4 regions of the Streptomyces sp. NPDC102467 genome follow, and region 3 is predicted to be linked to each of the others. Evidence: riboswitches for the same ligand, from Rfam matches in the RefSeq annotation. Region 3 holds a riboswitch; each other region holds the start of a gene.
What was found. A riboswitch is a leader RNA that binds a small molecule or an ion and turns the genes downstream of it on or off. The one in region 3 is predicted to bind cyclic di-AMP.

Region 1 (5,373 bases), on a different contig from region 3:
TCCGCGAAGGCCGCGGCCGTGCTGCTCGTCTTCCTGTTCCGCAGACGGGACTTCACCGGCATCGTCGACGGCGTGGTGATCGCCGGGGTCACCGCGACCGGCTTCGCGTTCACCGAGAACATCCTGTATCTGGGCAACGCGTTCGGCACCGACCAGCTGACCGGCACGGGCCCCGGCCTGACCTCGGTGACGGCGGCGACGTTCTTCGTGCGCATCGTGATGTCGCCGTTCGCGCACCCGCTGTTCACGGTGCTCACCGGCATCGGTTTCGGGATCGCCGCGGTCATGGCGCCCGACCGCGGCCGGGTCCGCCGCGTGCTCCTGCCGCTCGCCGGGCTGCTCGCCGCGATGGGCATGCACGCGTTCTGGAACGGCTCGTCGTCCTTCGGCGAGTACGGGTTCTTCGCGGTGTACGCGGCGTTCATGGTGCCGGTGTTCGGCCTCGTCACCTGGCTCGCGGTGTACGTACGCCACCGCGAGCTGCGCACAGTGAGAGATGAACTGCCCGCCTATGTCGCCGCGGGCTGGCTCGCGCCGCCCGAGCCGTTCGCCCTCGGCTCGCTCAAGGCCCGCCGCCTGGCCCGGGAGTACGCCGCGTACTACGGAGGCAAGGAGGCGGAGACGGCGGTCGCCGAGTACGAGCGGTACGCGACGTCGCTCGCGCTGCTCAGGCGCCGCGGCCACAAGGGCCGGGCCGGCGCCGATTTCGTCGTACGGGAGCGGGAGTTGCTCGACGCGCTGTGGGAGCGGCGCGGCTACGCGCGGTCCGCGCTCGCCTACGCCTCCCAGGTCGCGGCCCCGATGTGGCGGCCGCCGGTGTACGCGGGACCGATGCCGCAGGGACCCGCGTACAACCCGTACCGCTACTGAGGCCCTTCCAAGACGTCAGGCGGAGGCCGTCGTGAGGCGGCCGAGCTCCGCGTCCGTGAGCTCCAGGTCCGCGACCGCGAGCAGCGCGGGCAGCTGCTCGACCGTGCGCGCGGACGCGATCGGCGCCGCCACGGTGGGCTGCGCGGCGAGCCAGGCCAGGGCGACCGTGGCGATCTCGGCGCCGCGGGCCCCCGCGATCTCGTCGAGGGCGGTCAGCACCTGTCGGCCGCGCTCGGTCTCCAGGTGCTTGGCCGCGCCTCCGGCCCGCGCGCTGTCGACCGTGACGCCGGGCCGGTACTTGCCGGTCAGGAAGCCGGCGGCCAGCGCGTAGTACGGGACGGCGGCGAGCCCGGCGCGGGAGGCGATGTCCTGCCGGGCGCCCTCGTACGTGTCGCGTGAGACGAGGTTGTAGTGGGGCTGGATCGCGACGTACCGGGCGAGGCCCTCGCGGTCGGAGAAGTCGAGGGACTCCTGGAGGCGCTCGGGCGAGATGTTCGACGCGGCGATGTTGCGCACCTTGCCCGCCTTCACGAGCTCGTCGAGCGCGCCGATGATCTCCTCGACGGGGATCGTCTCGTCGTCGTCGAAGTGCGTGTAGTACAGGTCGATGTAATCGGTGCCCAGGCGCGTGAGGGAGGCGTCGGCTGCGGCCTTGATGTTGGCGCCGCGCAGGCCCTTGAAGTCGGGGTGGCGGGCGACCTTGGTGGCGATGACGACGTCGTCGCGGTTGCCGCGGGCCTTGACCCACTTGCCGATGACGGTCTCCGACTCACCGCCCTTGTTCCCCTCGATCCAGGCCGAGTACGAGTCCGCCGTGTCGATGAAGTTGCCGCCCCCGGCGGTGTAGGCGTCGAGCACCGCGAAGGAGGCGGCCTCGTCGGCGGTCCAGCCGAACACGTTCCCGCCGAGGGAGAGCGGGAAGACCTCCAGGTCGGAGGAGCCGAGCTTGCGCAGTGCGGGAGAAGAAGTCATGCCCGACTTCAACGCCCCTACGGAACCTGGTATTCCGGACACGGTGTTCCGTACCCGTGTTCCGTACCCGTGTTCCGCAGGGGCGGACAGGGCTCAGGGAGTGAGGCCCTTGCCGCGCAGCCACACCGCCGGGTCGATGCCGGTGGCGTCCCCGCCGGGGTGGACCTCCAGGTGGAGGTGGGGCCCGGTGACATTGCCGGTGGCGCCGACGCGGCCGATGACGTCGCCGGTGGAGACCTTCTGTCCGGCGCTGACGTTGAGCGAGGACTGGTGGCAGAACCACAGCTCGGTGCCGTCGTCGAGGGTGATGATCGTGCGGTAGCCGTACGCGCCCGCCCAGCCGGCCTCGGTGACGGTGCCGCTGTGGACGGCGTAGATCGGCGTACCCGTGGAAGCCGCGAAGTCGAGGCCCGTGTGGTAGCCGGAGGACCACATGGATCCGGGCTGCCCGAAGGTGCCGGTGATGGTGTACGAGGCGACGGGGAGCTTGAAGCTCTTGGCCAGCTTGGCGAGGCGCTCGGCCTCGGCCTTCTTCTTGGCCTCCTCCGCCGCCTTCTTCTTGTCGGCGGCGGCCTTGGCCTCGGCCTTCTCCTGCTTCGCCGACGCTTCCTCGGCGGCCTGCTCGGCGGCGGCCTTCTGAACCGCGGCCTGCGCCGTGGCGTCGGCGGCGTTCTGCTGGGTCTCGGCCTGCTGCATGATGCGGGCGCGCAGCGTCTCGCCCGCGTCCGACTGCCCGTTGCCCACCGTGGTGAGCGGGGTGGCCGAGGCGGCGCCGGACGAGGAGTCGGAGCCGTCGGATATGAGCGCACCCACGCCGGGCAGCGACTTCGCCTCGGGCAGCGAGTCCTTGACCGCCGAGAGGTCGGGCATGGAGATGTGGACGGCGGGCTTGCCGCCCTGCGCGCTGGCGATGCCGCCCGCGCCGACGGCGGCGATCACGCCGACACCGAGGACCGTGGAGCTGCGCGCGAGGCCGCCGCGCTGCCGGGCTACGCGGTGTTTGCCGCGGACGGGACGGACGGACTCCTCGGTGGGATTCCACTCCTCCCAGGTCTCCTGCTCGACACCGAACCCGCCATCGGCGGGGTCGGCGGAGAATCCGGAGAACTCGGGGGCAGGGCGGTTCGACGCCACGGGGGCGCTCTCCTTTCCTTCCTTCTCGCCTACCGGGTTAGCTGACGGGTTCGGAGCAGGAAGGTCTCCTACGAGCACGTCCGGCGCCCGAAAAGCGACGGAACGATGCCTGATTCACCCCAAGTTGGTGGTTCCCCGGCTCCCTTTCGGGATTAAGCGTGTGCGCACGGAGCCGTCGCTAGTGACGGCTGGGACGACCGCGCTGCGTTATCGAACGTTAATAGACAGCCGACAGTAATTCCAAGCCGTTCCCATTGATCGTTCACGTTCACGGCCTGGACTTAACGGGGCACGAGCGGGCGCAATCGGGCGAGTTGACCGCCGGTTCCGGCGCATCCCAAACCCGTCAGTTTCTGACGTAGTGTCAATTGTTATGCGCAGTGGTGTCGTGCGGTCACCCCTCGTGACATCGATCAAGGACGCCGTACGGCGAGCAGCGCCATGTCGTCACTGGCGCCGCCCCCGGTGTGCAGGCGTACCTCTTCGGCCAGCGTCGCGAGAAGCTCCCCCGGCCCAGGGAAGACGCGGCCGGCGAGCCGGGCCGCGGGGTCGTAGAAGACGCCCCTCGCGTTCCGCGCCTCGGAGAGCCCGTCGGTGAAGAGCAGCAGCGTCGCCGCGGGCGGGAAGCCGGCCTCGGTGGCCCGGTCCGGCCAGGAGCCGAGCTCGCCCAGGCCGAGCGGCAGCGCCGCCTCGGCGGGCTCGATCACCTGGACCGTGCCGTCGCCGAGCACCACGATCGGCTCGGGATGCCCGCGGTTCAGGATGCGCAGGACGTCGCCGCCGTGCGGGATCTCGGCGAGCACCGCGGTGGTGAAGCCCTCGAAGTCGTCGATGCCGCGGCGCCGGCCGCCCTCCCGGGCCAGCGCCCGCTCCAGGCGCTGGGCGACCGCCTCCAGGCTGCCCTCCTGCTCGGCGGCCTCACGGAACGCGCCGATGACGACGGCCACGGCGGCGACCGCACCCATGCCCTTCCCGCGTACGTCCCCGACCACGAGCCGCACGCCGTGCGGAGTGTCCTGCACCGCGTACAGGTCGCCGCCGATGAACGCGTCGGCCTGCGCCGCCTCGTACCGGGCCGCGATGGCCAGGCCGCCGATCCGCCCGGCCGGCTCCGGCAACACCGCGAGCTGGGCCGCCTCCGCGATCTGCCACGCCGAGGCGAGTTGCTCGTCGCCGCGGCGCACGATCCGGTTGATGAAGCAGGCCAGGACGCACACCGTGGCCACGGTGGCCATCTCGGTGTAGACGTCGGAGTGGAACGAGTATCTGAGGTGTACGGCGACGATGGCGCCGATCGAGACGGCCCCGGCCATGATCGTGCTGCCCAGCGAGAAGAACGGGGCGACGACCAGGGGCGCCGCGCTGAACAGGGGAGACCCTGCGAACCCGGACGGCGTGCAGTACTCGTAGACCGCACCGCCGACGATCAGCAGCAGGGGCAGCACGCGGAGAAAGGCACGCGTGGCGACGGAATCCGCCCCGAGTCCGTGCCGCCCTCCTCGCTGCCCCACCACTTGTCTCCCGCCACGTCCGCGGCCGATACCCGGCGTCTCACCAAGGGTTCCCGGAAGGCGGGCCGGGGGCGAGCATTACTGCTCCGTCCGGGTCAATCCCGTAAAGCCACCGAGGCCCGCAAACAGGCAGAGGCCGGAATCTCGAAAGATTCCGGCCTCTGCCTTCAGTAGCGGGGACAGGATTTGAACCTGCGACCTCTGGGTTATGAGCCCAGCGAGCTACCGAGCTGCTCCACCCCGCGGCGATGAATGCAACACTACGCCATCCGGGACGGTGAAAGCCAATCGCTCCCCGCGGCCACGGCGGCGGCCGCTATGCGGCCTGCGCGTGCGTGAGCGTTTCCCATGCCACGAACAAATCGTCCGTGCCCTCGGGCCGCTGCTGCCGGGTGAGTTTCTCGGTCTCCGGAAGCTCCATCCCGAGGCGTCCCCGGAGATGGCTGAGCGCCACTTCGGTGTCGGGCCCCATGTCCCGCTGCACCTTGCCACCGCACAGCCAGGCCGGGGCGGTGGCGCCGAGCTGGTACTTGGAGTGGAACTCCAGCGCCGCCGCGAGCCGGTCCTTCACCTCTCCGTACAGGTCGAGGCCCTGGTGCCAGGCGGTCTCGGCGATGTGGGAGGTCGCGGCGAGCGAGTAACTGGCGTGCTTGAAGTTGCGGCAGGTTTCCTGGGCGAGCCCGTCCTTGAACGTCTTCTGCCCGAACCAGTACGTCTGTAGCTTCTGCGGGGTGTCGATGTCACTGCCCGCGGGCCGCACCGGCAGCGGCCCGTCGGAGGAGAGGTAGAAGTACGCGGGGACGCGGGTCCTGAAGTGCTGCACGGCCTGGTCGAAGGCGGCCCGGTCGTTCAAGTGGACCGCCACGCTCATGGTGGCGTCGGCCAT
Region 2 (5,373 bases), on a different contig from region 3:
CCGAGTTCACGGAGCGCACGACCTCGGGGTACCGCACGCTCGATCCGTACTCGAAGCTCTTGGAGGAGCGCATCGTTTTCCTCGGGACGCCGATCGACGACACGTCCGCCAACGATGTGATGGCGCAGTTCATGCACCTCGAATACACGGCGCCGGACCAGGACATCTCGCTGTACATCAACTCCCCCGGCGGCTCGTTCAGCGCGATGACGGCGCTCTACGACACGATGCAGTACGTCAGTTGTGACGTGGAGACGACGTGCCTGGGGCAGGCCGCGTCCGTCGCCGCGGTGCTGCTCGCCGCCGGGGCGCCGGGCAAGCGGATGATGCTGCCCGGCGCGCGCGTGGTGCTCGACCAGCCGGCGCTGCCCGAGCCGGCACAGGGCCAGCCCACCGATCTGGAGATCCAGGCACGCGAAATGGCGCGTATGCGGGAGCAGTTGGAGGAGTTGCTCGCGCGGCACTCGGGGCGGGCGAAGGACCAGGTCGGCCTGGACATCGAGCGGGACACCGTGCTCGACGCCCACCAGGCCCTGGAGTACGGCCTGGTGGACCAGGTGCTGCGGAGCCGCAAGGCCACGCTCGGCGCACAGGGCGCGAGGTGACATGCCGGTGTTTCCACCCGAACTGCCGCCGCTGCCCGCCCTGACCCGCGCCGAGTGCGAGCTGGTGGACAGCTACCTGGCGGTGGTCGATCTGATCGCGCGGATCAACCCGGCGCGCGGCGACCACACCTACCGAGGGCTGCGGGCGGCGCAAGCGCTCGTCGGGCGGGCGTCGGCGCTGCGGGACGCCTTGGAGCTGATGCACCGGCGGGGCGAGAGCGAGGTGCACGCGCCAACCCTGACGCGGGCTCTGCGCGTCCTGGATGGCGAGAGGCGTACACAGAGAGTCACTTTGCCGCCAGAAGCGGTCAGTTGAGATCGCAGGGAGTCGCGGCTCGCGCAAACTGTCTGCGCCCGAGCCGAAACGGCCCAGATGGTGTACCACCAAATGGCCTAGACACTCATACATCATCAAGACGGTCAGAGTTGCGCTCCGGCGGTACGCGGACGCCGGAATGACACGTTCCGCCCCTGGTACGAGCGTGGTCAGGTGTCGCGGGCGCGGCCCGGAAGCAGGACTGTCCACCTGAACGGGTCAAGCGTGAGCAGCCTCACTTACCGCCGGTTCAACTCGGTTTCGGCTCCACATGTGCGTGAAGATCCCTCCGACGACAAGCCCCCGCCGCCGCGGCGGGGCGGTCCGTGCGGACGCCGAGTCCTGCCGCCGTGCGGATGCCAGGTCGACAGAAGTGCATCGGCAGGAGTGGAGGACCCAGGTACGACGGGCCACCGGCCCACCTCGACGGAGGTGGTGCCCGAGGGGCCCTTGGGGTGAAGCCGCACCATGCGGCCGGGCATCTTCGCCTGCCCGAACCCGACAGGTCACCCTTCACAGGCGGCTGACGAAGGGTTGCGCATGTCTGCGCTCAATCGTGTTCCCTCGCTGCTGGCCCGGGCCGGCACCGCGTCGGTCCTCACCCTCGCCGTCGCAGGAGCCGGACTCATGGTCCCCGGCGCCGCGTCCGAGGCGTCGGCGGCTACGGCTTCGACCAAGGCATTGAGGGTCGCGGCCTCCAAGAAGGGATCGCCGTACAGGTGGGGCGCCACGGGCCCGCACCGGTTCGACTGCTCGGGCCTGACGCTCTATTCGTTCAAGCGGGCGGGCAAGAAGCTGCCCCGCACCGCCGCGCAGCAGTACAACAAGACCCGTCATGTCTCCTCGTCCCACCGCAGGACGGGTGACCTGGTCTTCTTCCACTCGGGCCGGAGCGTCTACCACGTCGGCATCTACGCCGGGAAGGGACGGATCTGGCATTCGCCCAAGACCGGCGCGGTGGTGCGGCTGGAGAGGATCTGGACGCGGAGCGTCTGGTACGGCCGGGTGCGCTGACCCCCGCCGCACGGAGCGGCCCGTGGGGACGGGCCCGGCGCCGGGCCCGTCCCCACGCGGCCTCCCACGCGGCCCCTCACGCGGCCTCTCACGCGATCAGCGGCTCCAGAAGGAGGGCCAGGGCCAGGAGCACCAGCGCGCTCCCGGTGACGGCCTCCACGGCGCGGGCCGTGCGCGGCCTGCGCAGCCACCGGCCGAGCCGGTCCACGAGCAGGGCCACGGCCGGGAACCAGAGCAGCGCGAGCGCCACCACGATCGCCGAAAGAACGGCCGTTCGCGGAAGGGCGGGGCTGCCCGCGGGCACGAACTGCGGCAGCACGCTCAAGAACGTGATCGGCGCTTTCGGATTGAGCGTGTTGGTCAGGAAGCCCTGCCGCAGCGCGCCGCCGGCCGGGCCCCGCTCCGGGCCGGCCCCGTCGTCGGCCCGCTCCCGCAGGGGGCGCAGCGCCGACTGCAGTGTCTTCGCGCCCAGGTAGAGGACGTACGCACCCCCCGCGAGTCGCAGGGCGCCGAACAGCGTGGGTACGGCGGTGAGGACCGCGGCGAGGCCGGCGACGGCCAGCGCGGTGTGGACGAGCAGGCCGCAGGCGACTCCGAGGGCGCAGGCGACTCCGGCGCGGCGCGAGACCATGGAGTTGCGCACGACGACCGTGAAGTCCGCGCCGGGCAGGGCCACCATGCCCGCGGCGACGCCGGTGAAGGCGACCAGTTGAGCGTCCATGCACTTCAGCCTGCCCGAGCCCGGCCTTCAGCAGGTATGTGCAATATCCTGAGTCTGCCTAAAGCAACGCTTAAGGCCGGGGCCTTCGCGCGCGGGGCTCCGGTGGGATTCCGTACGGCTTCGGAGGCGGCCCATGTACGACCCGACGCGGCTCGCCGCGCTGGTGGCGGTCTCCGAGGCCGGTTCGATCACCCGGGCGGCCCAACGCCTGGGATATACCGTGCCCGCGCTCTCGCAGCAGCTCGCGAAGTTGGAGCGGGAGGCAGGGACGGCACTGCTCGTGCGGCACCACAGGGGCGCCCGGCTGACGGGTGCCGGCGAGGTGCTGGTGGAGACGGCGCGGCGGGTGCTCGACGAGATGGCGCGGGCCCGGCACGAGCTGGCGCGGCTCGCCGGCCTGTCGGGCGGGCGGCTGCGGCTCGGTACGTTCACGACGGCGGGGATGCATCTGCTGCCGCCGGCGCTGACCGCGTTCCGCAGGGCCCATCCGGATGTGGAGTTGACGGTCGCCGGGTACGAGCCACCGCTCGGGGTCGCCGCGGTGGCGGCCGGCACCGTCGATGTGGCGCTCACTCACACTTATGCGCCCTCCGAGCCCGTGGCGGTGCCCTCTTCCGTGGTCCAGGAACCCGTCCTCGTAGAGGAGTTGGTGCTGGTGACGGCTCCCGGACAGGCGCTGACGGCGGGGACGGCGGGGACGACGCGACTGCCGCCGGCCGAGCTGGCGGGGCAGGCGCTGATCAGCATGGCACCGAACCATCCGCCGCGGCAGGGCGTCGAGGCGGCGCTTGCGCGGGCCGGAGCGACACCGTCGGTGCTGGTGGAGACGCCGAGTTACGCGCTGGTGTGCGCGCTGGTAAGTGCCGGGCTCGGTGTGGCGGTGGTGCCGGAGATGGTGGCGCGGATGTCGGCGACGCCGCTCGGCGTACGGCATCTCGAACCGGGGGACCTGCGGCGGACGGTGTCGGTGGTGCACCGGGCGGACGACACGAACCCGGCGGTCGACAGCTTCCGGGCGCTCCTGCGCGGGGCGTTCGGCCGCTCTTCACACTGACGGAGCGTCAACAGGCAGCAGCGGGCGGCACGTTGTTGTCCTTTGCGGCGGCGATCCATGGCAGTGCGATCCATACGGTCTTGCCGCCCTCCGGGGTCGGCGACACCGAAAGCCGTCCGCCGCACTCCGCGGTGAGGCAGCGGATGATCACCATGCCGCGGCCGTTGTCCTGCTGGACGGCGGCGGGCAGTCGCTTGGGGTAGCGCGGGTGGCTGTCGGTGACGCCGATGCGCAGCCGCTCGTCGTGTTCGAGTTCCAGGTCGACGGTGAAGGTGGGCGACATGCCCAGGGTGTGCTGCACGGCGTTGGTCGCGAGTTCCGACACGATCAGCCGGACGGTGTCGGCCGCGTCGGTGTCCCCCGGCATGCCCCACTCCGACAGTACGTGGCTCACGTACCGGCGGGCCGCGGAGACCGAGGCGGGTTCGCTCGGCAGCGTGACGGATGCTTCCAGGTGGTCTGCCATGGCGACGTCGTCCCTTTCCCACCGGGGCCGCGCCTGTCGACTCTGGCGGTTCGCTGGCGTGCGGCCTCCGACTTCTGCTTCGCGCCAGAGTGCCACTTGGATGCCCTTCCGTGCTGCTGATCCCCCAAGATATGCATATATCTGTCGCTCGAAGCGGTGAACTCTGCGACGAGAGACCGTATTTGGGCGAGCGCACGCCGGTTCCTCTACCGTCTGATCAGGAGTCGCTTCGCACGGGCCAGGAAGGAGCCCCGGCCGGGCGACCCGAGGACGTTGAGGAGTCAACATGAAGTACGGTCCCGCGGTCCGCCGTCGCAAACTCGGTGCCGAACTGCGCGCGTTGCGCGTACAGGCCGGACTGACCAGTGGCCAGGCGGCCCGGCTGGTCGGCTGGCACCAGTCGAAGGTGAGCCGGATCGAGACAGGACGCAGTGGCGTGAAGGCAGCGGATGTGCTGCGCCTGCTCGACGCATTCGAGACGAAGAATCCGCGGCAGCGGGAGCTCGTGGTCGCATTGGCAGGTGCGGAAGATACTGGCGGACACCATTGGTGGCACGCTTATCGGGGGCTATTGCCGCCTTCCTACCGCGATTTCATCAGCCTCGAATCGCAGGCCTGCCGGATCCGGACGCTGGAGACGAGCGTGGTGCCGGGGTTGTTGCAGACGCCCGAGTACGCGCGGGCGGTGACCCGTTCGGTGCTGGCGGGGATGCCGGACCAGCACATCGAGGCGCTGGTGGAGGTGCGGCTCGCGCGTCAGGATGTGCTGCGGGCGCAGCCGCCTCTCCAGCTGAGCGCGGTGCTCGACGAAGGGGTGTTACGGCGCGAGGTGGGTGGGTCCGGCATCCTGCGACGGCAGGTGGCGCACCTGGCCGAGGCGGCACAAATGCCGCATGTCCAAATTCAGGTGCTTCCCTTCTCTGCGGGTGGCCACATCGGCCTCAGTGGCCCTTTCGTTGTGTTCTCATTTCCGAACACATCCGATCTGGATGTGGTTGTTCTCGACCATTTGACGAGTAGCCTCTACCTCGAGCGGAAAGAAGACCTCAAGGCATACACAGAGGCCTTTGACACCCTTCTCCTCCGCGCACTTTCGCCCGAGGACTCGTTGGAATTCATCGCACGGATCGCCGGGTAACCGAGCGGACGAGGACGCCGACACCTCGCCACGGGCCGGCACTGCGTAAGGGGGCACCA
Region 3 (5,373 bases):
CATGTACCCCGAGGGCCACCCGTACCACCACACGCCCATCGGCTCCATGGCCGACCTGGACGCGGCCACCCTCGAGGACGCGCGGAGCTTCTTCCGCACCTACTACGCGCCCAACAACGCCGTGCTCTCCGTAGTGGGCGACATCGACCCCACGGAGACGCTCGCGTGGGTCGAGAAGTACTTCGGCTCGATCGCCGGCCACGACGGCAAGCCCGCGCCGCGCGACGGCTCCCTGCCCGAGGTGATCGGCGGGCAGCTGCGCGAGGTCGTCGAGGAGGAGGTCCCGGCGCGCGCCCTCATGGCGGCCTACCGGCTGCCCCAGGACGGCACGCGTGCGTGCGACGCCGCCGACCTCGCCCTGACGGTCCTCGGTGGCGGTGAGTCGTCGCGGCTCTACAACCGTCTCGTGCGCCGCGACCGCTCCGCCGTGGCCGCCGGGTTCGGGTTGCTGCGCCTGTCCGGCGCGCCCTCCCTGGGCTGGCTCGACGTGAAGACCTCCGGAGACGTCGAGGTGCCGGTCATCGAGGCCGCCGTCGACGAGGAGCTCACCCGGTTCGCCGAGGAGGGCCCCACGCCGGAGGAGATGGAGCGCGCCCAGGCCCAGTTGGAGCGCGAGTGGCTGGACCGGCTCGGCACCGTGGCGGGCCGCGCCGACGAACTGTGCCGGTACGCCGTGCTGTTCGGCGATCCGCAGCTCGCCCTCACCGCCGTCCAGCGCGTCCTCGCCGTGACCGCTGAGGAGGTCCAGGAGGTCGCCAAGGCCCGCCTGCGCCCCGACAACCGCGCGGTCCTCGTGTACGAGCCGACGGCCCCCGCTGACCCCGATGACGAGGGCGCCGAGAGCGCCGAGAGCGACGAGGAGGCGGGCCGGTGACCGAACAGCTCGCGACCATGGACTTCCATTCCCAGCCCCAGGCGGGTGTGGCCAAGCCGTGGGCGTTCCCCGCTCCGCAGCGCGGCGAGCTCGCCAACGGCCTGACCGTGCTGCGCTGCCACCGTCCCGGCCAGCAGGTCGTCGCCGTCGAGATCAACCTGGACGCGCCGCTGGACGCCGAGCCCGCGGGCCTCGACGGCGTGGCCACGATCATGGCGCGTGCCTTCAACGAAGGCACCGACAAGCACTCCGCGGAGGAGTTCGCGGCCGAACTGGAGCGGTGCGGCGCCACGTTGGACGCGCACGCCGACCACCCCGGTGTCCGGGTCTCCTTGGAGGTGCCCGTCTCGCGCCTCCCGAAGGGCCTGGCCCTGCTGGCCGACGCCCTGCGGGCGCCCGCCTTCGCGGACAGTGAGATCGAGCGCCTGGTCCGTAATCGGCTGGACGAGATCCCGCACGAGAGCGCCAACCCGGCCCGCCGCGCCGCCAAGGAGCTCTCCAGGCAGCTCTTCCCGGCCGACGCGCGTATGTCGCGCCCGCGCCAGGGCAGCGAGGAGACCGTCACCGCCATCGACGCGGCGGCCGTGCGCGCCTTCTACGAGAAGCACGTACGCCCCGCCACCGCGACGGTCGTCGTGGTGGGCGACCTGACGGACACCGACCTCGACACACTTCTCGCGGACACACTCGGTGCCTGGACGGGCGACACGACGGAGCCTCGCCCCCTCCCGCCGGTCACCGCCGACGACACCGGCCGGGTCGTCATCGTGGACCGCCCGGGAGCGGTGCAGACACAGCTGCTCATCGGCCGGATCGGACCTGACAAGCACGACCGTGTGTGGGCCGCGCAGATCCTCGGCACGTACTGCCTCGGCGGCACGCTGACCTCGCGCCTGGACCGTGTCCTGCGCGAGGAGAAGGGCTACACCTACGGTGTGCGGTCCTTCGCCCAGGTGCTGCGCTCCGCGCCCGACGGGACGGGCGCGGCGATGCTCGCCATCAGCGGCTCCGTCGACACCCCGAACACCGGGCCCGCGCTCGACGACCTCTGGAAGGTCCTGCGCACGCTGGCGGCCGAGGGCCTCACGGATGCCGAACGGGACACCGCGGTGCAGAACTTGGTGGGTGTGGCCCCGCTCAAGTTCGAGACCGCCGCGGCCGTCGCGGGCACCCTCGCCGACCAGGTCGAGCAGCAGCTGCCCGACGACTTCCAGGCCCGGCTGTACCGCCAACTCGCCGAGACGGGCACCGTGGAGGCCACTGCGGCCGTCGTGAGCGCCTTCCCGGCGGACCGTCTGGTGACGATCCTGGTGGGCGACGCCGCGCAGATCGAGGAGCCGGTCAAGGCCCTCGGCATCGGCGAGGTGAGCGTGGTCACGGGCTGACCGCACCCCCGTACGTCGCACGAAGCCCCGGTGGCCGCAACGGCCGCCGGGGCTTCCTGTCGTCGCGCGGGTTCGTCCGCGATCAACCATGGATCACTTATGCCCGAATTGGGGCGGAGGTTGCCTGTCTGCCCTGTGGCGTGCACTACAAAACCTGGAATCCGTTTGTTACTTAAAAGATGTTCCGCTTAGCGTCGGTCCGGCTGTTCGCCAGACACGCGTCGCGCCCGCGACACCGGACAGTCATCGCCGAGTCCCCCACGGCGCGAGCCAGGGGAGCCGGGGACCCATCGCAGTCCCTGGGGTGAATCGGACGCTCTTCCCGTACGGGGAGGGGGCCCGTAGGAGACCTTCCTGCTCCGAACCCGTCAGCTAACCCGGTAGGCGAGAGGGAAGGAAAGGATCAGCCACTACATGGCGTTCACCCGTGCCACCGGGAAGCACCGTCGTCCGAGCCGTCTCACGCGTACCACCGCGCAGGTCGCCGGTGTCGCAGCGCTCACCGCGACCGGTGTCGTCGGAGGCCTCGCCGCCCCCGCGCTCGCCGCCGACGACGCGGCCCCCGACCAGAACGGCCTCACGCAGGCCATCGCCATCGGCGACTCCCTGGCCGCGCAGATCGACGCGCAGGCCTCCGCGCAGAAGAAGGCCGCCGACGAGGCGGCCGCCAAGGCGAAGGCCGAAGCCGAGGCCAAGAAGAAGGCCGAGGAGGCCAAGCGCGAGGCCGAGGCGAAGGCCAAAAAGGAGCGCGAGGCCAAGGAGCGCGCCGCCCGTGAGGCCGAGCGCAAGCGCCTCAACACCTTCGTGGCTCCGGTCTCCGGCTCCTACGTCTCCACCGCCTACAAGGCGAGCAGTGGCCTGTGGTCCTCCGGCAGTCACACCGGCATCGACTTCCACGCGGCGAGCGGCACTTCGGTGCACGCCGTCGGCTCCGGCACCGTCGTCGAGGCCGGCTGGGGCGGCGCGTACGGCAACAACATCGTGATCAAGATGAACGACGGCACGTACACCCAGTACGGTCACCTGTCGTCCATCGGCGTCTCCGTCGGCCAGGCCGTCACTCCCGGCCAGCAGATCGGCCTCTCCGGTGCCACCGGCAACGCCACAGGCCCCCACCTTCACTTCGAGGCCCGTACGACCGCCGAGTACGGATCGGACATGGACCCCGTCGCGTACCTGCGCTCGCACGGCGTGAACGTCTGACGTCTTCGCGACACCACGCGAAAGCCCCGGCTCATCGAGCCGGGGCTTTCGCGTACACAGGACGTTCCTGGCCAAAAAATATCCCTGGATTCCGACCTCCCGTCGGAAATTCACGGACGGTGGAATAGAGTCACCGGGAAAGCGCGCCCAATGGATCCCCATCGCGCTTGCACAAGCGTCGATCGATCGCGTTTCCGCGGGGATCAAGACGGAGGTCGGGTCATGCGCATTCCCGCGCACTCGGTATGCACAGCGATCCGCGACGACATCGTCACGGGCGTCTACGAGCGCGGCGGCAGGCTCACCGAGGAACTGCTCGCGCGGCGTTACGGAGTATCGCGTGTGCCGGTCCGCGAGGCGCTGCGCACTCTGGAGGCCGAGGGCTTCGTCGTCACCCGGCGACACGCGGGCGCGTGCGTGGCCGAGCCCACCGCGCAGGAGGCCGCCGACCTCCTGGAGATCCGCATGATGCTCGAACCGCTGGGCGCCGCGCGCGCCGCACAGCGCCGCACGGAGGCCCACCTCAAGGTCCTGCGAGGCCTGGTCAGGCTGGGCCAGGAGCGGGCCAGGCGCGGTCAGAACGAGGATCTGCGCTCCCTGGGCGGCTGGTTCCACGAGACCCTCGCGCAGGCCTCCGGCAGCCCCGGCCTGATCACCCTGCTCACCCAGCTCCGGCACAAGATCGCCTGGATGTACGCCGTGGAGAGCCCGGGCAGGCCGGCCGACTCCTGGGCCGAGCACGGTGCCATCGTGGACGCGGTGGCCCGCGGCGACGCCGAGCGCGCCCGCGCCCTGGCCGCGCAGCACACCGAACGAGCCTCGACGGCCCACCGGCTGCGCGTCCCCCGCGCGGGCGATCGTGTGAGGACTTCGCAACATGCCGTAAACACGGCGGGGCTGCAGCATTAACAGGAGGGCCGTATACAAAGAAGTGCGCTATTCATCGAGTGAAATGAATGAGTCGCGGAATGTATTCGGCTGCCCTGATCGTTGTCGGACGGGTGCGGGGTAATTCCAACGTCTGGGTCGGTGCGTGTGAATTCTCTGCGCCGCCCAAACCCGTCACCGTCCAAACGTGCCGCCCGAATGCGAAAACGGCGGAGCCGCGCGCCCCTTAAGGGAATCGCGCGGCTCCGCCACACTGATGGGATCAGACGGTCTCGGGAAGCTCCTCGAGGCCCTCGGAGACCAGCTTCGCCAGACGGTCGAGCGCGGCGTCCGCACCCTCGGCGTCGGAGGCCAGGACGATCTCCTCGCCACCCTGGGCGCCCAGGCCGAGCACCGCGAGCATGGAGGCGGCGTTGACGGGGTTGCCGTCGGCCTTGGCGATCGTCACGGGGACGCCGGCCGCCGTGGCCGCGCGGACGAAGATGGAGGCGGGTCGGGCGTGCAGGCCCTCGGCCCAGCCGACGTTGACGCGGCGCTCAGCCATGTGATGCTGCCCTTCAGGTGTCTCACAGTTGTCTAGACCATTCTCACATACCGGCGAGCATGCTCACCGCGTACCCGGGTCCCGTGCGCACAGCGTTCTCCGGCCTTCCTTAGCCTGCCTCCCACACGCGCGGGACGCGACCCGTACGACTGTCGGCGCCCGGCCCTACTCTTGCGGCATGGAGACCCCGTCGGACCGGCACGCCTACCCCGCCCACTGGGAGGCCGACGTAGTGCTGCGCGACGGCGGCACCGCCCGGATCAGGCCGATCACCACCGAGGACGCCGAGCGCCTGACCAGTTTCTACGAGCAGGTGTCGGACGAGTCGAAGTACTACCGTTTCTTCGCGCCTTACCCGCGCCTGTCCGACAAGGACGTCCATCGCTTCACCCATCACGACTACGTGGACCGTGTGGGGCTCGCCGCCACGGTGGGCGGGGAGTTCATCGCGACCGTCCGCTACGACCGGATCGACGCGA
Region 4 (5,373 bases), on a different contig from region 3:
GGCTGCGGTCCCGTAGGAGACGGAGCGCGAAGTCGGCCGCCAGAAGCACCCAGAGCGCCGCGGCGAGCACCAGGAGGATGCCGGACAGGACGGCGTACCCGGTCAGGTGAAGGCCGACCGAGACGATGCCGGTCGCCATGACAGCGGCGCCGGCGGCGGGCGGGAGCTGGGACCAGAAGGGCCGCGGGATCACGTTCGGGCGGTGCTGCACCGCCCGAACGTAACCGCGGCCGAGGTCAGGCGGGGCGCACCACGCTGTGGATCGACCCGGTGCCGTCGTAGTAGATGGACTCCTCGCGGACGTACGCGCCCGGCTTCGGCGCGTGGATCATCATGCCGTCGCCGAGGTAGAGGCCGACGTGGCTGATGTCGTCGTAGAAGAACACCAGGTCACCGGGTTGGATGTCGGAGAGGGAGACCGTCCTGCCGACCTCCACCTGGTCCCACGTGGTGCGCGGCAGCGAGATGCCGGCGGCCTTCCACGCGGCCTGGGTGAGGCCTGAGCAGTCGTACGAGTCCGGGCCGGTGGCGCCCCACACGTACGGCTTGCCCTCCTGGGTCTTGGCGAACGCGAGCGCCTTCGCCGCCTTGGCCGCGTAGCCGGACGAGGTGCCGGTCGACGGGTCAGACAAACCGGAACCGGCACCGGAGCCGGAACCCGAGCCGCCCTCCTGCTGCGCCGCGTCCTCGGCCGCCTGCCGCTTCTTCTTCTCCTCGGCCTTCTGCTTCTGCGCGAGTTCCGCGGCCTTCTTGCGGGCCGCCTTTTCCTTCTTCTTCTCGATCGCCGCGAGCCGCTGCTTCTCCTCGGCGGTCAGCTTGGACAGCAGCACGCGCGCGTCGGAGAGCTTTGTCTGCACGCTGTGCTTCGAGGTCTTCAGGTCGGTCTGCGACGAGGTGAGCTGCTGGAGGTTCTCCTGCGCCTCCGTGCGCTTCTTCGCCGTCGTGCGCTGCTGCTCCTGGTAGTCGTCGACCGCCTTCTTCTGGCTGGCCGTCATCCTGCTCATCAGCCGGTTCTGCGCGAAGTAGTCCTCGGGGTCGTCCGCGAGGAACATCGTCGCCGTGTCGCTGATCCCGCCCGAGCGGTACTGCTGTGCGGCGAACCGGCCCAGCTCCTGGCGGGCCGTGTTCATCTTCTCGGTGCGCTGCGCGATGTCGTCGAGGAGCTTGTCGACCTGCTTCTTCTTGCTGTCGGTCTGCTCCTTGGCGGAGTTGTACTTCTGTGTGGCGGTCTCGGCCTGCCGGTACAGGCTGTCGACCTTCTTCTGCACCTCTTGGAGGCTCGGCTTGGTCGGCTGCGCGGGAGCGGCCTGCGCCGTCTGCGAGAGCAGCGCCACGGAAGTGAGGGCGGCGGTCGTGATCCCGACCGCGGGGGTCGTGCGAAGGCCGCCGGACATCCGGGAGCGGCTGCGCGGCTTGCGGTGCGACGCCAAGGAGGCGACTCCTTCCGTGGTCCGCCTACCGAGTTAGCTGTCGGGTTCGGGCCTACGGAAGGCTGCCCTACGGTCGACTGCCCGGCGCTGCCGGGCCGTTGAGCCGATTCACCCCAAGGTCGGTTGGGTCCCCGGTTCCCTGCCTCACGGCGTACGGGACTCGGCGGGGGCTGCCCGCTCGCCGCGTTGTTCGCGTCGGGGGGACGGACTGCCCGCGCAGCACCGTAGCCAACTCGTGTTGCTGCTGTGAAGGTTGATGTTCGATATGCCCGATACATTTTCGTGACCTCGGCGACACCGGGAGGTCGGAGGCCTGCCCGGTCGCGGATAGTCATGGCCTGGTCGCGGAACGTGGCGCGAAGTCCATATACGGGCGGTGTCGTGAAGGTGGGAGCCGGGTGTCAGTGGGGCGGCCTAGACTCGTAAGGCGATGAGCAGCCTCTTTGACGACAGCTTCCTGGCAGGCCTCCAGAACCGGACCGAGGAGCCCCCGCCGCCCGACAGCGAGCACGAAGGACCGGAGCCGGAGCCGATCCCGGACGATCTGTTCGGCGGGAAGTTCGACGTGCCCCCGGCCAGGGACGCGTACTACCGCGACGGCGCCCCGCGCCCGGCCCTCGACCCGGCAGCGCTCCTGGACGGGCTGAACGAGAACCAGCGGGCGGCCGTCGTGCACGGTGGCGCCCCGCTGCTCATCGTCGCGGGCGCCGGCTCCGGCAAGACCCGCGTCCTTACCCACCGCATCGCCTACCTGCTGGCCGAGCGCGGTGTGCACCCCGGCCAGATCCTCGCGATCACCTTCACGAACAAGGCCGCGGGCGAGATGAAGGAGCGCGTCGAGTCCCTCGTCGGACCGCGCGCGAACGCGATGTGGGTCTCCACCTTCCACAGCGCCTGCGTGCGCATCCTGCGGCGCGAGAGCAAGAAGCTCGGCTTCACCTCTTCCTTCTCGATCTACGATGCCGCCGACAGCAAGCGGCTCATGGCCCTGGTCTGCCGCGACCTGGACCTCGACCCGAAGAAGTTCCCGCCGAAGTCCTTCAGCGCCAAGATCTCGAACCTGAAGAACGAGCTGATCGACGAGGAGGACTTCGCGGCGACGGCGGCCGACGGCTTCGAGAAGTCCGTCGCCCAGGCCTATGCGATGTACCAGTCGCGGCTCAGGGAGGCCAACGCCCTCGACTTCGACGACCTGATCATGACGACGGTGAACCTGCTGCGCGCGTTCCCCGACGTCGCCGATCACTACCGCCGCCGCTTCCGGCACGTCCTGGTCGACGAATACCAGGACACGAACCACGCGCAGTACGCGCTGGTGCGCGAGCTCGTCGGACCGGCCCAGGACGCCGAGGGCAACGACGCGGACCCGGCCGAGCTGTGCGTCGTGGGCGACGCCGACCAGTCCATCTACGCGTTCCGTGGCGCCACGATCCGTAACATCCTCCAGTTCGAGGAGGACTACACGGACGCGACGACGATCCTCCTGGAGCAGAACTACCGCTCCACGCAGACGATCCTGACCGCGGCCAACGCGGTCATCGAGCGCAACGAGTCGCGCCGCCCGAAGAACCTGTGGACGAACGCGGGCGCGGGCGCCCAGATCACCGGCTACGTCGCGGACACCGAGCACGACGAGGCCCAGTTCGTCGCCGAGGAGATCGACCGGCTCACGGACGCGGGCGACGCGAAGTCCGGCGACGTCGCCGTCTTCTACCGGACGAACGCGCAGTCCCGTGTCTTCGAAGAGATCTTCATCCGCGTCGGCCTGCCCTACAAGGTCGTCGGCGGCGTCCGCTTCTACGAGCGCAAGGAGGTCAGGGATGTCCTCGCCTACCTGCGGGTGCTGTCGAACCCCGAGGACTCCGTCCCCCTGCGCCGCATCCTGAACGTGCCCAAGCGCGGCATCGGCGACCGCGCCGAGGCCATGATCGACGCCCTCTCCCAGCGCGAGAAGATCTCCTTCCCGCAGGCGCTTCGCCGGGTCGACGAGGCCTACGGGATGGCGGCCCGCTCGACGAACGCGGTGCGGCGGTTCAACACCCTCATGGAGGACCTGCGGACCATCGTGGAGTCGGGCGCCGGCCCGGCCACGGTCCTGGAGGCCGTCCTGGAGCGCACCGGGTACCTCGCGGAATTGCAGTCCTCGACGGATCCGCAGGACGAGACCCGTATCGAGAACTTGCAGGAACTCGCCGCCGTCGCGCTGGAGTTCGAGCAGGAGTCGGCGAAGGCACTGGCCGAGTCCGATTCCGAGTCCGAGCCCGACTCCGATTCCGAGAATGAGATGGGGAATCAGGGTGAGGGTGAAGCGACCCGTGGTGATCTCTCCGCCTTCCTGGAGCGTGTCGCGCTCGTCGCCGACTCCGACCAGATCCCCGACGAGGAGGACGACGGCAGCGGCGTCATCACCCTGATGACCCTGCACACCGCCAAGGGCCTCGAATTCCCTGTGGTCTTCCTGACCGGCATGGAGGACGGCGTCTTCCCGCACATGCGGTCCCTGGGACAGACCAAGGAGCTGGAGGAGGAGCGGCGCCTCGCGTACGTCGGCATCACGCGCGCGCGGGAGCGGCTGTATCTGACGCGGTCCTCCATGCGCAGCGCCTGGGGACAGCCCTCGTACAACCCGCCGTCCCGCTTCCTGGAGGAGATCCCGGAGGCGCATCTGGAGTGGAAGCGCAAGGGCGGCTCCGCACCGGCGCCTTCGACCAAGGGCATCGGCGGCGGAATCGCCGCATCCCTGTCGTCGTCCCGCTCCCGCACGACCCCCGCGTTCGCCACGCGCCGCGCCAACGAGAAGCCGGTGGTCGCCGTGGCTGTCGGCGACCGCGTCACGCACGACCAGTTCGGCCTCGGCACGGTGGTCGGCGTGAGCGGATCAGGGTCGAACGCGGAGGCGACGATCGACTTCGGCGACCCCAAGCCGAAGCGTCTGCTGCTGCGGTACGCGCCGGTCGAGAAGCTGTAGGCGGTTCCGGGCTCCAGGCTCTGGGTTCCAGGCTCGGGGTTCCAGTTTTCTGGGTTCCCGTTTCTGGGTTCCCGTTTTACGTCGGGTCGAGGCCGTGGCTGCGGAGCCACGGCAGCGGGTCGATCGCCGAACCGCCGCCGGGTCGTACCTCGAAGTGCAGGTGCGGCCCGGTCGAGTTCCCCGAATTGCCCGAGTGCGCGATCACGTCACCGGCCTTCACCGGCCCGCTCATCACGGTGTGCGAGGAGAGGTGGCAGTACCACGTCTCCGTACCGTCCTTGGCGGTGACTATCGCCATGTTCCCGTACGCGCTGTTCCACTGCGTGCGCACGGTCCCGTCCGTCGCCGACATGACCTCGGTCCCGTACGAGACGGGGAAGTCGATGCCGGTGTGCACGGACATCCAGTTGATGCCGGCCTGCCCGTAATAGGCGCTCAGCCCGTGCCGCTTCACCGGCAGCGCGAACTTGGGCCGCATCGCCTCCTTGTGCGCGGCGGCCTCGGCGGCCTTCTTGCGGTCGGCCTCCTGCTTCGCCTTCAGGTCGATCCGCTCCTGCGTGCGGCTCGCCCGGTCGGCGAAGTCACCCGCGTCCGCGGACAGATCCTTGAGCTGCGTGTCCAGCTTGTTGTTGGCGACGGACGGCTTCACCGCGCTCGCGTCGGGTGCCGACGCGGCCTGTGTCTCCTTGCCGTCGTCCTCGCCGCCGATGCCGCCCACGGACGCCGCCGCGACCCCGGCGACGCCGACCACACACACCGACGGCACGGCGATGGTCAGCAGAGCGGAGCGCTTGGCGGGCGTGCGGCGCCGGGACCGGCCGCCACGAGGGGCCGCGCGCCGCGTGAACTCCGGCTCGGAGGACGCGGCTTGGGGCTCGGCGGGGTCCGGTACGGGAACGGGGCCGAGCTCCGGGTCCGCGTTCGGCACCGGGTTCGGGTGCGGGTTCGGCTCCGGTTCTGGTAGGTCCGGCACGT

Region 1: another riboswitch for cyclic di-AMP. It lies ahead of ACIREE_RS17685 (M23 family metallopeptidase); the one in region 3 lies ahead of ACIREE_RS20890 (M23 family metallopeptidase).
Region 2: another riboswitch for cyclic di-AMP. It lies ahead of ACIREE_RS11650 (C40 family peptidase); the one in region 3 lies ahead of ACIREE_RS20890 (M23 family metallopeptidase).
Region 4: another riboswitch for cyclic di-AMP. It lies ahead of ACIREE_RS00195 (NlpC/P60 family protein); the one in region 3 lies ahead of ACIREE_RS20890 (M23 family metallopeptidase).

Annotation. Positions count from the first base shown of each region.
Region 1 is NZ_JBIWKA010000008.1:19,861-25,233, forward strand. It holds gene ACIREE_RS17675 (PrsW family intramembrane metalloprotease) at 1-870, shown strand, start outside; gene ACIREE_RS17680 (aldo/keto reductase) at 886-1,842, opposite strand; gene ACIREE_RS17685 (M23 family metallopeptidase) at 1,936-2,976, opposite strand; cyclic di-AMP (ydaO/yuaA leader) riboswitch at 2,988-3,145, opposite strand; gene ACIREE_RS17690 (PP2C family protein-serine/threonine phosphatase) at 3,390-4,490, opposite strand; tRNA gene ACIREE_RS17695 (tRNA-Met) at 4,659-4,732, opposite strand; gene ACIREE_RS17700 (alginate lyase family protein) at 4,804-5,373, opposite strand, start outside.
Region 2 is NZ_JBIWKA010000005.1:126,561-131,933, reverse strand. It holds gene ACIREE_RS11660 (ATP-dependent Clp protease proteolytic subunit) at 1-605, shown strand, start outside; gene ACIREE_RS11655 (hypothetical protein) at 613-921, shown strand; cyclic di-AMP (ydaO/yuaA leader) riboswitch at 1,327-1,458, shown strand; gene ACIREE_RS11650 (C40 family peptidase) at 1,462-1,935, shown strand; gene ACIREE_RS11645 (LysE family translocator) at 2,024-2,656, opposite strand; gene ACIREE_RS11640 (LysR family transcriptional regulator) at 2,790-3,710, shown strand; gene ACIREE_RS11635 (ATP-binding protein) at 3,718-4,176, opposite strand; gene ACIREE_RS11630 (helix-turn-helix domain-containing protein) at 4,463-5,314, shown strand; gene ACIREE_RS11625 (DUF397 domain-containing protein) at 5,373-5,373, shown strand, end outside.
Region 3 is NZ_JBIWKA010000009.1:296,967-302,339, reverse strand. It holds gene ACIREE_RS20900 (M16 family metallopeptidase) at 1-874, shown strand, start outside; gene ACIREE_RS20895 (M16 family metallopeptidase) at 892-2,259, shown strand; cyclic di-AMP (ydaO/yuaA leader) riboswitch at 2,497-2,661, shown strand; gene ACIREE_RS20890 (M23 family metallopeptidase) at 2,674-3,462, shown strand; gene ACIREE_RS20885 (GntR family transcriptional regulator) at 3,685-4,371, shown strand; gene ACIREE_RS20880 (HPr family phosphocarrier protein) at 4,613-4,894, opposite strand; gene ACIREE_RS20875 (GNAT family N-acetyltransferase) at 5,073-5,373, shown strand, end outside.
Region 4 is NZ_JBIWKA010000001.1:47,453-52,825, forward strand. It holds gene ACIREE_RS00190 (tellurite resistance/C4-dicarboxylate transporter family protein) at 1-211, opposite strand, end outside; gene ACIREE_RS00195 (NlpC/P60 family protein) at 237-1,430, opposite strand; cyclic di-AMP (ydaO/yuaA leader) riboswitch at 1,437-1,606, opposite strand; gene pcrA (DNA helicase PcrA) at 1,861-4,398, shown strand; gene ACIREE_RS00205 (peptidoglycan DD-metalloendopeptidase family protein) at 4,475-5,373, opposite strand, start outside.